Regions from separate parts of the Serratia sp. NCCP-200 genome, predicted to be linked through region 3. Evidence: predicted binding sites of a transcription regulator. Region 3 holds the regulator's gene; each other region holds the start of a gene.
The links. The regulator PurR, encoded in region 3, represses purine synthesis genes. The targets are predictions, from matches to a motif close to CANGCAAACGTTTGCNTG.

Region 1 (3,281 bases), on a different contig from region 3:
AACCAACGGAATACCCGGGACCATCATGTAAATGAGATACCCAACTCCGACAACGGTGATCAGCACCAGCACCAATGCCAGCCCCAGGATTTCACGCCCGTGGTGCAGGAATTCGCGTGTCGGTGTTTTCCAACCGTCGGCAAACAGCAATGGCGGAATAAACAGCACTAAAAACAGTTCGGGGTCAAAATCAACGTGCAGCCCGAAATTCGGCCAGGCTAACAGGGCCCCAATGGCAATTTGCATCAAGGGTAACGGGATCTGGAACGGCAACATGCGTGTTACCACCCCAGACAGGGAGACCACCAGGATCAAAATGAGGATTGTAAAAAATATTTCCATGCTTTCCTTAGACTCTTAAGTTCAGATCACCAAAGCGCGCGGGTAACAGTGTCCGAATAGTAGATCACTTTTTTTCTCAGTTATAAAGCTTGTTGTGCCTTTCAAAACACGTCGCAGAAAAGAGGGAGAATAGTCTTAAGGAAATGAACGACGGGGCCGGAGGATGGCCCCGTTGAAGAAAGGCTTAAATTGCCCAACCACCCGCATAGAATGCCACCAGCGCCACCGCGATTAACACGGTACCAATGTTCAGCCTACGCCATTCACCAGAGAACACGCGGCCAATCACCAGCGAGCTGAAGCCCAGCATGATGCCGGTCACGATGTTACAGGTCAGCACGATAAACACCGCGCACAGCAAACCGGCCATGGCATCGACAAAGTCGTCGAAGTCCAGCTTGGTGACGTTGCTCAACATCAGCAGGCCAACGTACATCAGCGCAGGAGCGGTGGCGTAAACAGGCACCAGATAGGACAGCGGCGACAGGAACAGGATCAGCAGGAACAACAGCCCAACCACGGTGGCCGTCAGGCCGGTTTTACCGCCCGCCGCCGTACCCGCGGCAGATTCGATATAAACCGCGGCAGGTGCAGCCCCAACCAGCCCGGAGAAGATGCTGCTCAGGGAATCAGAGGTCAGCGCTTTGCCACCGTTAATGATCTGGCCATCTTTATCCAGCAGATTGGCCTGCCCGGCGACCGCACGGATGGTACCCGTGGCGTCGAACACCGCAGTCATCACCAATGCCAACACGCTTGGCAACACCACTGGCTGTAACGCCCCCATGATATCCAGGCTGAAGATCAGCGATTTGCCATCCGGCCCCGCCAGGCTAGGCATGGCGAACAGCCCTTGATACTTCACCGCAGGGTCGAAAATCAGGCCGATAACCGAAATGGCAATAATGACCAGCAAGATACCGCCAGGCACGCGCAGCTTTTCCAGGCCGAAGATCACTGCCAAGCCGATTAACGTCATCACCACCGGAAATGAGGTAAATGCTCCCAGCGCTACCGGCAAACCATCCAGCGGATTTTTCACCACTAGGCCGACACCGTTAGCCGCGATCAGCAGCAGGAACAGGCCGATACCAATACCGGTCCCGTGCGCCACTCCCATTGGCAGGTTACGCAGGATCCAGGAACGGATACCGGTAATCGAGATAATGGTAAACAGGATCCCCATCAGGAATACCGCGCCCAGCGCCACGGGAATGCTGATCTGCTGACCCAGCACCAGACTAAAGGCGGTGAACGCCGTCAGTGAAATGGCGCAACCAATCGCCATCGGCAGGTTGGCCCACAAGCCCATCAGCAACGACCCCAAACCGGCAACCAGGCAGGTGGCAACGAATACCGCAGTCGGTGGGAAACCGGCTTTACCCAGCATGCTGGGAACCACGATCACCGAGTAGACCATCGCCAGGAAGGTGGTTAGCCCTGCCACCACTTCCTGACGCACGTTGGTACCCCGTGCTGTAAGTTTAAAGTACGCATCAAGCCCGCCTTTGGGTGTCACGGCGTTATTTGCTTGAGAATTCGACATGTTGCTGTCCCCTGTTTTTCATTGCTGCCAGCCTGGATGAAGTGGCTTGTTATCCCACTGATGCATGGTCATTACGAAACCGTTTCCGTCACGTTCGCTTCCTTACCCTTCAGGAACGCGGCAACAGACGCCGTGTAAAAGGCAAACGTTTAACTCTCATCGCATGCAGCGGGTGATTTATGGTGGTCTTATCCCCAAAAATCCCAAACGCTACTGGGAGGGATTTTCAAGGCAAACGATTATCTAGCCTTCTATGCCGTCTGATCAACTAAAGATCGCGACAATTTATGCGAAAACGTATTGCGAACGCGCATTGTTGAAGATGTGAGGTTTATCACATTACGACTTGAAGAGGGGAGATCGCCCCGACAGCTTGGGGCGGAAAAGATTATTGCGACTGCATCGCCTGCTCATCCATGTACATCAACTCCCAGATATGACCATCCAAATCCTGGAAGCCATGGCCATACATAGTGCCGTAATCCTGTGGCTGATTATAAGTATTGCCACCGGCAGCAATGGCTTTGCGTACCAACGCATCTACCGCAGCACGGCTGGGTTGCGACAGGCAAATCAGCACTTCCGTCGCTTTGTTGGCATCACTGACGGGATTGGGGGTAAACAGTAGGAATTTCTCGTGAGTCAGCAACATCACATAAATACTCTCACTCACGACCATGCAGGCGGCAGTGTCATCGGTAAACTGCGGGTTGAAGATAAACCCCAGTTGGCGGAAGAACTCGATAGAAGCGGGCAAATTGCTGACGGGCAGGTTAACAAAAATTTGCGTAGCCATGGGCTACCTCCTATGAAAGTGACCCTATCGAGTATAGTTCAAGCCTTCACCCCAGCACGCTAAACGGCCCACCCTGTTCCAGAGCCCGCTGATACGCAGGACGCGCGTGAATGCGTTGCAGATAGTTTTGCAGTTTCGGGCACCCCTCCAGCCCGCCTCGCCCAGCTAGCGCCTCCACAGGGAAACTCATCTGGATATCCGCAGCGCTGAATTCATTGCCTACAAACCAGGTGCTTTTATTCAGGTGTTGCTCCAGATAATCGCGATGCGTGACAATCTGCTTATCCAGATACTCTTTCTGTACCCCTTTACCAATCGCCCCGGCAATTGGGCGTATCACCCATGGGATCGGCGGGTGTCCTAAACGGCTAAACACCAGTTTCATTACCAGCAGCGGCATCAACGACCCTTCTGCATAGTGCAGCCAATAGCGATACTCCTGGCGAGCGTGAAAATCCGTGGGCGTGAATAACCCCTGTGCGTCATAGGCTTCCTGCAGGTATTCAATAATGGCGCCCGACTCGGCCAGTGTCAGATCGCCGTCTACCACTACCGGCGATTTGCCCAACGGGTGGATCTTTTTCAATTCGGGCGGTG
Region 2 (3,281 bases), on a different contig from region 3:
GATCGACCAGGCAGCTTGGCAGCGGCTGCGGTTGGATACTGACCGCGCCCACCACTTCCCCCCGGCGCAGACGTTCCTGCGTGCGGGTTTCGTCTTCCACCTGTAAATTCAGGCGCACCGGGGAATCGGCCAGCACCGGTTTTAGCGCCGGTAACAGCCAGGTTGCCAGGCTGTCGGCGTTGACCGCCAGTGACAGCAACAGCGGCGTATCGACCCCATTGTCATTCCCTAACCACTCCTCTTCCAGCAGCTCGACCTGATGCAGCAAGGCCAGCAGTTTTTGACCCTGCTCGGTTGGGCGCGGTGGTACGGTGCGTACCAGTAGCGGTTGGCCGAACAGGTTTTCCAACTGTTTGATGCGCTGGGATACCGCCGATTGGGTGATACAAAGTTTTTGTGCCGCGCGCTCAAAGCCACGCTCACGGATCACCGCGTCCAGCGCTTGCAGCGTTCTATAGTCTGGGCGTTTCATCGGAGAGAAGATCCCTTTTAGTAAATTGATTCAGGCACTATGCCACATTTTTGCACTTTCTCAGGTGAAAAAATCCCGCCGCTCTTTTCAGCGCGGGCGTCGTAGGGAGGAGCAGAAATGTGCGTCAGGTTAAATAAGTGTGTTTTAGCCTAAGTTGCCGTCAGTGATTTACCCTATAATACGCACACGTTTTCGTACATAGGCAATGAGCACATCATGACTCAGGATGAACTGAAAAAAGCGGTAGGTTGGGCAGCATTGGAATACGTGAAGCCTGGCACTATCGTGGGCGTGGGCACCGGCTCTACCGCGGCTCACTTTATTGATGCGTTGGGTTCGATCAAACACCAGATCGAAGGCGCGGTATCCAGCTCAGACGCGTCGACCGCCAAGCTGAAAAGCCTGGGGATCCACGTTTTCGATAGCAATGAAGTGGATTCGTTGGATATCTACGTGGACGGTGCCGATGAAATCAACGGCCACATGCAGATGATTAAAGGCGGTGGCGCGGCTCTGACCCGTGAGAAGATCATTGCTGCCATTGCCCGCCAGTTTATCTGCATTGTCGACTCCACCAAGCAGGTTGATGTGCTGGGTAAATTCCCGCTGCCGGTAGAAGTGATCCCGATGGCCCGTTCCTATGTAGCGCGTGAGTTGGTCAAGCTGGGCGGCCTGCCGGAATATCGCCAGAACGTTGTAACCGATAACGGCAACGTGATCCTGGATGTGTACAACCTGGAAATCCTCGATGCCATCGCGTTGGAAAACAAAATCAACGGCATTGCTGGCGTGGTTACCGTTGGCCTGTTTGCCAACCGTGGCGCGGACGTCGCGTTGGTTGGCACACCGGATGGCGTAAAAAAAGTGGTCAGATAATCTGGCCGTAAAGCGGTGAGCCTGCTGACAAAGTCTCAGCCGGCTCGCCGCTTTTTACTGGCTTACGGTCCGCCACGCATAATTCTTGTCTTAAAATATCTTTTCTTAAAACGGGCGAATTTGGTGACATATGTCACATTGCGTGAATAACCTCCGTTAAGCTTCTGCCTAAATCTTTCCCAATGGCATTTTCCACCAGAAAGCACCGACATCGCTGAGCCTTGTGCTAACGGGCAGGCAATCGTTTGTATTGCCGGGCGCGTTATTTTTGTTATGTTGGAGGGACGTGCTGTTGATTTTGGGTTGCTGCCGGTCTGGCGGTAATGTGAAAGCTATACCCTCTGGATTTCAAGCTGTCGCTTGGAATATGACGGGTATAAAGGGGAAAACAGCCGCTTCTGAAGTCTGATTATAGGGTCGGGTAAATGGCAAAAGTATCATTGGAGAAAGACAGGATTAAGTTCCTGTTGGTAGAAGGGGTTCATCAGAGCACCGTAGATAACCTGCGTGCTGCCGGATATAGCAACATCGAATATCACAAAGGTGCGTTAGACACCGAAGCGCTGAAGGCATCGATCCGTGATGCACACTTCGTGGGTATCCGATCGCGTACGCATCTGTCCGAGGAAGTTTTCGCGGCCGCAGAGAAGCTGGTCGCGGTGGGCTGTTTCTGTATCGGCACCAACCAGGTTGATTTGAAAGCAGCGACCAAACGCGGTATTCCGGTGTTTAACGCGCCTTTCTCCAATACTCGATCCGTGGCCGAAATGGTGCTGGGTGAGCTGCTGTTGATGCTGCGCGGGATCCCAATGGCCAACGCCAAGGCACACCGTGGCCAGTGGCAGAAACTGGCCGTGGGCTCGTATGAAGCGCGGGGCAAAAAGTTGGGGATCATCGGCTACGGCCACATCGGGACTCAGCTTGGCATCCTGGCGGAAGGCCTGGGGATGAAGGTGTTCTTCTACGACATCGAGAACAAGCTGCCGTTGGGTAATGCCCAACAGGTGCGTCATCTGTCCGACCTGCTCAATATGAGCGACGTGGTTACGCTGCACGTGCCGGAAACGCTGTCGACCAAGAACATGATCGGCACCGAAGAGCTGGCGCTGATGAAGCCAGGTGCGATCCTGATCAACGCCTCACGTGGCACCGTGGTAGATATCCCGGCACTGTGTAACGCCTTGGCGAGCAACCATCTGGCTGGTGCGGCAATCGACGTGTTCCCGGAAGAGCCGGCAACCAACAGCGATCCGTTCAATTCTCCACTGTGCGAGTTCGATAACGTGCTGTTGACGCCGCATATCGGCGGTTCAACCCAGGAAGCGCAGGAGAACATCGGTGATGAAGTGGCTGGCAAGCTCGCGAAGTATTCCGATAACGGCTCAACGCTGTCCGCGGTCAACTTCCCAGAGGTATCGCTGCCAGCTCATGGCCCGAACGCCAGCCGTTTGCTGCATATTCATGAAAACCGTCCAGGCATCCTGACGCAGATTAACCAGATCTTCGCCGAAGAAGGGGTGAACATCGCGGCCCAGTATCTGCAGACCAGCTCGGAAATCGGCTACGTGGTTATCGATATCGAAGCGGAAACCGAACGTGCTGATGCCGCGTTGCAACGTATGAAAGCGATCGAAGGGACTATCCGCGCCCGCTTACTGCTCTAGTCGGTAACCGACGGAAAACACCAAGGCCGGAGCAATCCGGCCTTTTGCTATGCGGAGATTGGCCAGGCCCAGGTTTGTGATGGGGTGATAATCTCTGGCAGAGGGATATCCCATTGCTCCACCGGCAGGGCGCTAACTTGTTGGCAATCGTGCGCAATCCCCAGCGGATAGGGGCCTGCGTGTTGCCAGTTTTGTAAGGTGCGATCGTAAAACCCGCCGCCCATCCCCAGACGTTGCCCTGCCGAATCGAAGGCGACCATCGGCGTCAA
Region 3 (3,281 bases):
CATTACCATATGAGAAAAACGCTCTCGAACCGCACATTTCCGCAGAAACGCTGGAATACCACTATGGCAAGCACCATAACACCTACGTGGTTAACCTGAACAATCTGGTGAAAGGCAGCGAGTTCGAAGGCAAATCCCTGGTCGAGATCGTCAAGACCTCCACCGGCGGCGTGTTCAACAACGCCGCTCAGGTCTGGAACCACACCTTCTATTGGCACTGCTTATCACCGCAAGGTGGTGGCGAGCCAACGGGCGCAGTGGCAGAGGCCATCAATAAGTCATTCGGCTCCTTCGCCGCCTTTAAAGAGCAGTTCACCGATGCCGCCGTGAAAAACTTCGGCGCGGGCTGGACCTGGCTGGTGAAAAAAGCGGACGGTAGTCTGGCGATCGTCAGCACCTCAAATGCGGCAACCCCGCTGACCGGCGCAGACGTTCCGTTATTGACCGTTGACGTGTGGGAGCATGCTTACTATATCGACTACCGCAATGCGCGGCCAAAGTACCTGGAAAACTTCTGGGCGTTGGTTAACTGGGCGTTCGTGGCAGAAAACCTGGCTTAACGGCGGGTGACTAGCTAATAAGGCGCGGCATGAAGCTGCGCCTTTGTTTTTCTGCTACGGATCAGTTCAATGCGGCAATAAAACTGAACGCAATAATCATTGCCAAAGCACCCACGGTGGTGAGTAATGACATCTTCAAATTGGTATCCATATACAACTCCCTCTCAGATTGGCTTTTCCAGAGCATAAGCCACACAGTTTATACGTCAAATCATTTTCCCACAGTTCGTGATTAAAATCTTGTTATGCTTTCCCCGCTGATAATTACCGATTAGCTCTTCCACTTTTCTTCAATATGCGACAAAATCCGCAGTTCACAACTGCGTACCGATAAACTGCCCCTCCCTGTTCAAGCGATTTACGACTTCAGCACTAAAAACTCAGTTTTCGCTTATCTGGGGAAGGATCTACGCAGGCAAACGATTAACATCATACTTACATGCTGTAACATGTGGGTTTAGGAGTCATTTTTTACATGGCAACGATTAAAGATGTGGCCAAACGCGCTGGCGTTTCTACCACTACCGTTTCGCACGTTATCAATAAAACGCGTTTCGTCGCCGAAGATACCAAAACGGCCGTTTGGGCCGCCATCAAAGAGCTGCACTATTCACCTAGCGCGGTGGCCCGCAGCCTCAAGGTCAACCACACGAAATCGATCGGTTTGCTCGCCACCTCGAGCGAGGCCCCCTATTTTGCCGAAGTGATCGAAGCTGTGGAAAACAGCTGCTACAGCAAAGGCTATACCCTGATCTTGTGTAACTCGCACAATAATCTGGATAAACAGCAAGCCTATCTGGCAATGCTGGCGCAAAAACGCGTCGATGGCTTGCTGGTGATGTGCTCAGAATATCCAGATCAGCTACTGGGCATGCTGGAAGATTACCGTAATATTCCCATGGTGGTGATGGATTGGGGTACCGCGCGCGGAGACTTCACCGATACCATTATCGACAATGCCTTCGAGGGCGGTTACCTGGCAGGCCGCTACCTGATCGAACGTGGCCACCGTGACATCGGTGCCATTCCTGGTCAACTGGCGCGTAATACCGGTGGAGGTCGCCACCAGGGCTTTCTGAAAGCCATGAAGGAAGCCAACATCGAAGTGCGCGAAGAATGGATCGTGCAGGGGGATTTCGAGCCTGAATCTGGCTACAAAGCCATGCATCAGATCCTGTCGCAAAAGCATCGTCCAACCGCCGTTTTCTGTGGCGGCGATATTATGGCCATGGGGGCGATCTGCGCCGCCGATGAGCTGGGGTTGCGTGTACCGCAGGATATCTCGGTGATTGGCTACGACAACGTGCGTAATGCCCGCTACTTCACCCCGGCGCTGACCACCATTCACCAGCCGAAAGAGCGCCTGGGCGAGATGGCCTTTACCATGCTGTTGGATCGCATTATCAGCAAGCGTGAAGAATCGCAGGTGATTGAAGTACATCCAAAACTGATCGAGCGCCGCTCAGTCGCCGATGGTCCTTTTGTCGATTACCGCCGTTAACTCCTGTTGGGGCGCTGCAATACTGCGCCCGATTAACCACCCGGCTCCTCTTCACTGAGCCATTCCTGATTGAGCGTTTCGCTGTCGCCCAGATAGTCCAACAGCCAGGCCATGGCCGGAGACTGGGCGTTTTGCTGCCAGGTCAGGCAGCAGGCACTGGGCGGGAAAGGCTCATGCAGTGGCAACACTACCAATTCACCACTTTGTACCAACGGCAATACCCGATGCGCGGGTACCATGCCCACACACAGCCCGGCACGCAAACAATCTACCGCAGAAACCCAGTCCGGCACGGTCAATCGCCGCTGGTTATCCAGCGACCAGGTCACCCGCTTGGGTAAATTGCGCGAAGTATCTTCCAACAGCAACGAGGGATAAGGCCGTAGCTGTTCGTCGCGCAGCTTTCCTTGCAAGGCGGCGAGCGGATGTTTAGCATGTACTACACAGAGCCAATTCATAAAGCCCATATCGCGAAAGGCAAAACCGCCGCCCACCGGCACCGCACGCGTTGCACCAATGGCCATCTCAGCGCGGCCATCGACCAGCGCATCCCACACGCCGTTGAATACTTCCGGCTGCACCATCAGTTCTACGTCGGGGAAATGGCGATAAAAATCCAGCACCAGCTGGCGGCTGCGCTGGGGTTTGACGATCAGATCGACCGCAATCCGCAGTTGCCCGCGCCAACCGTTGGCCACCTGCTGACACTGTCGTCGGGTATCGAGCATTTTTTTGATAACAACTCGCGCCTCCTTAATAAACAGCGCCCCCGCCGGCGTGAGTTCCACATCGCGGTGACGGCGTTCAAACAGCGGCACCGCCAACCATTGCTCCAGTTGGCGCACCGTATAGCTCACAGCAGAAGGAACGCGGTGCAGCTCCTGTGCCGCCGCGCTGAAACTGCCGGTCCGCGCTACCGCATCTACCACATCGAGTGAATATTCAGACCACATATGTTTGCCTTCAAATTTTTTAACAGCACCTTGCAAATATTACCGTTTCACAAGCAGAGATCCAGCCGTATACACTTGCCGGCGCTTCAAAACCTGCGACAACATAATTTTAACGAGAAATAGCAATGCGAAATTTTGGATTTATGTTCTACCTGGCCGGCCTGAGTATGTTGGGCTATCTGGCTACCGATATGTACCTGCCCGCCTTTGGGGCAATGCAGCAGGATCTGCAAATCTCCGCTGGGGCAATCAGCGCCAGCCTGAGTA

Region 1: the regulator PurR is predicted to act here: its motif matches at 2,027-2,044, upstream of AC6HVW_RS16330 (NCS2 family permease).
Region 2: the regulator PurR is predicted to act here: its motif matches at 1,583-1,600, upstream of serA (phosphoglycerate dehydrogenase).

Annotation. Positions count from the first base shown of each region.
Region 1 is NZ_BAAKUJ010000004.1:408,910-412,190, forward strand. It holds gene AC6HVW_RS16325 (Na+/H+ antiporter) at 1-342, opposite strand, end outside; gene AC6HVW_RS16330 (NCS2 family permease) at 527-1,888, opposite strand; gene AC6HVW_RS16335 (VOC family protein) at 2,277-2,684, opposite strand; gene AC6HVW_RS16340 (glutathione S-transferase family protein) at 2,731-3,281, opposite strand, start outside.
Region 2 is NZ_BAAKUJ010000002.1:159,002-162,282, reverse strand. It holds gene AC6HVW_RS06025 (LysR family transcriptional regulator ArgP) at 1-472, opposite strand, end outside; gene rpiA (ribose-5-phosphate isomerase RpiA) at 689-1,348, shown strand; gene serA (phosphoglycerate dehydrogenase) at 1,774-3,012, shown strand; gene AC6HVW_RS06010 (5-formyltetrahydrofolate cyclo-ligase) at 3,060-3,281, opposite strand, start outside.
Region 3 is NZ_BAAKUJ010000003.1:366,585-369,865, reverse strand. It holds gene sodB (superoxide dismutase [Fe]) at 1-560, shown strand, start outside; gene cydH (cytochrome bd-I oxidase subunit CydH) at 622-711, opposite strand; gene purR (HTH-type transcriptional repressor PurR) at 1,036-2,061, shown strand; gene punR (DNA-binding transcriptional activator PunR) at 2,094-3,014, opposite strand; gene punC (purine nucleoside transporter PunC) at 3,140-3,281, shown strand, end outside.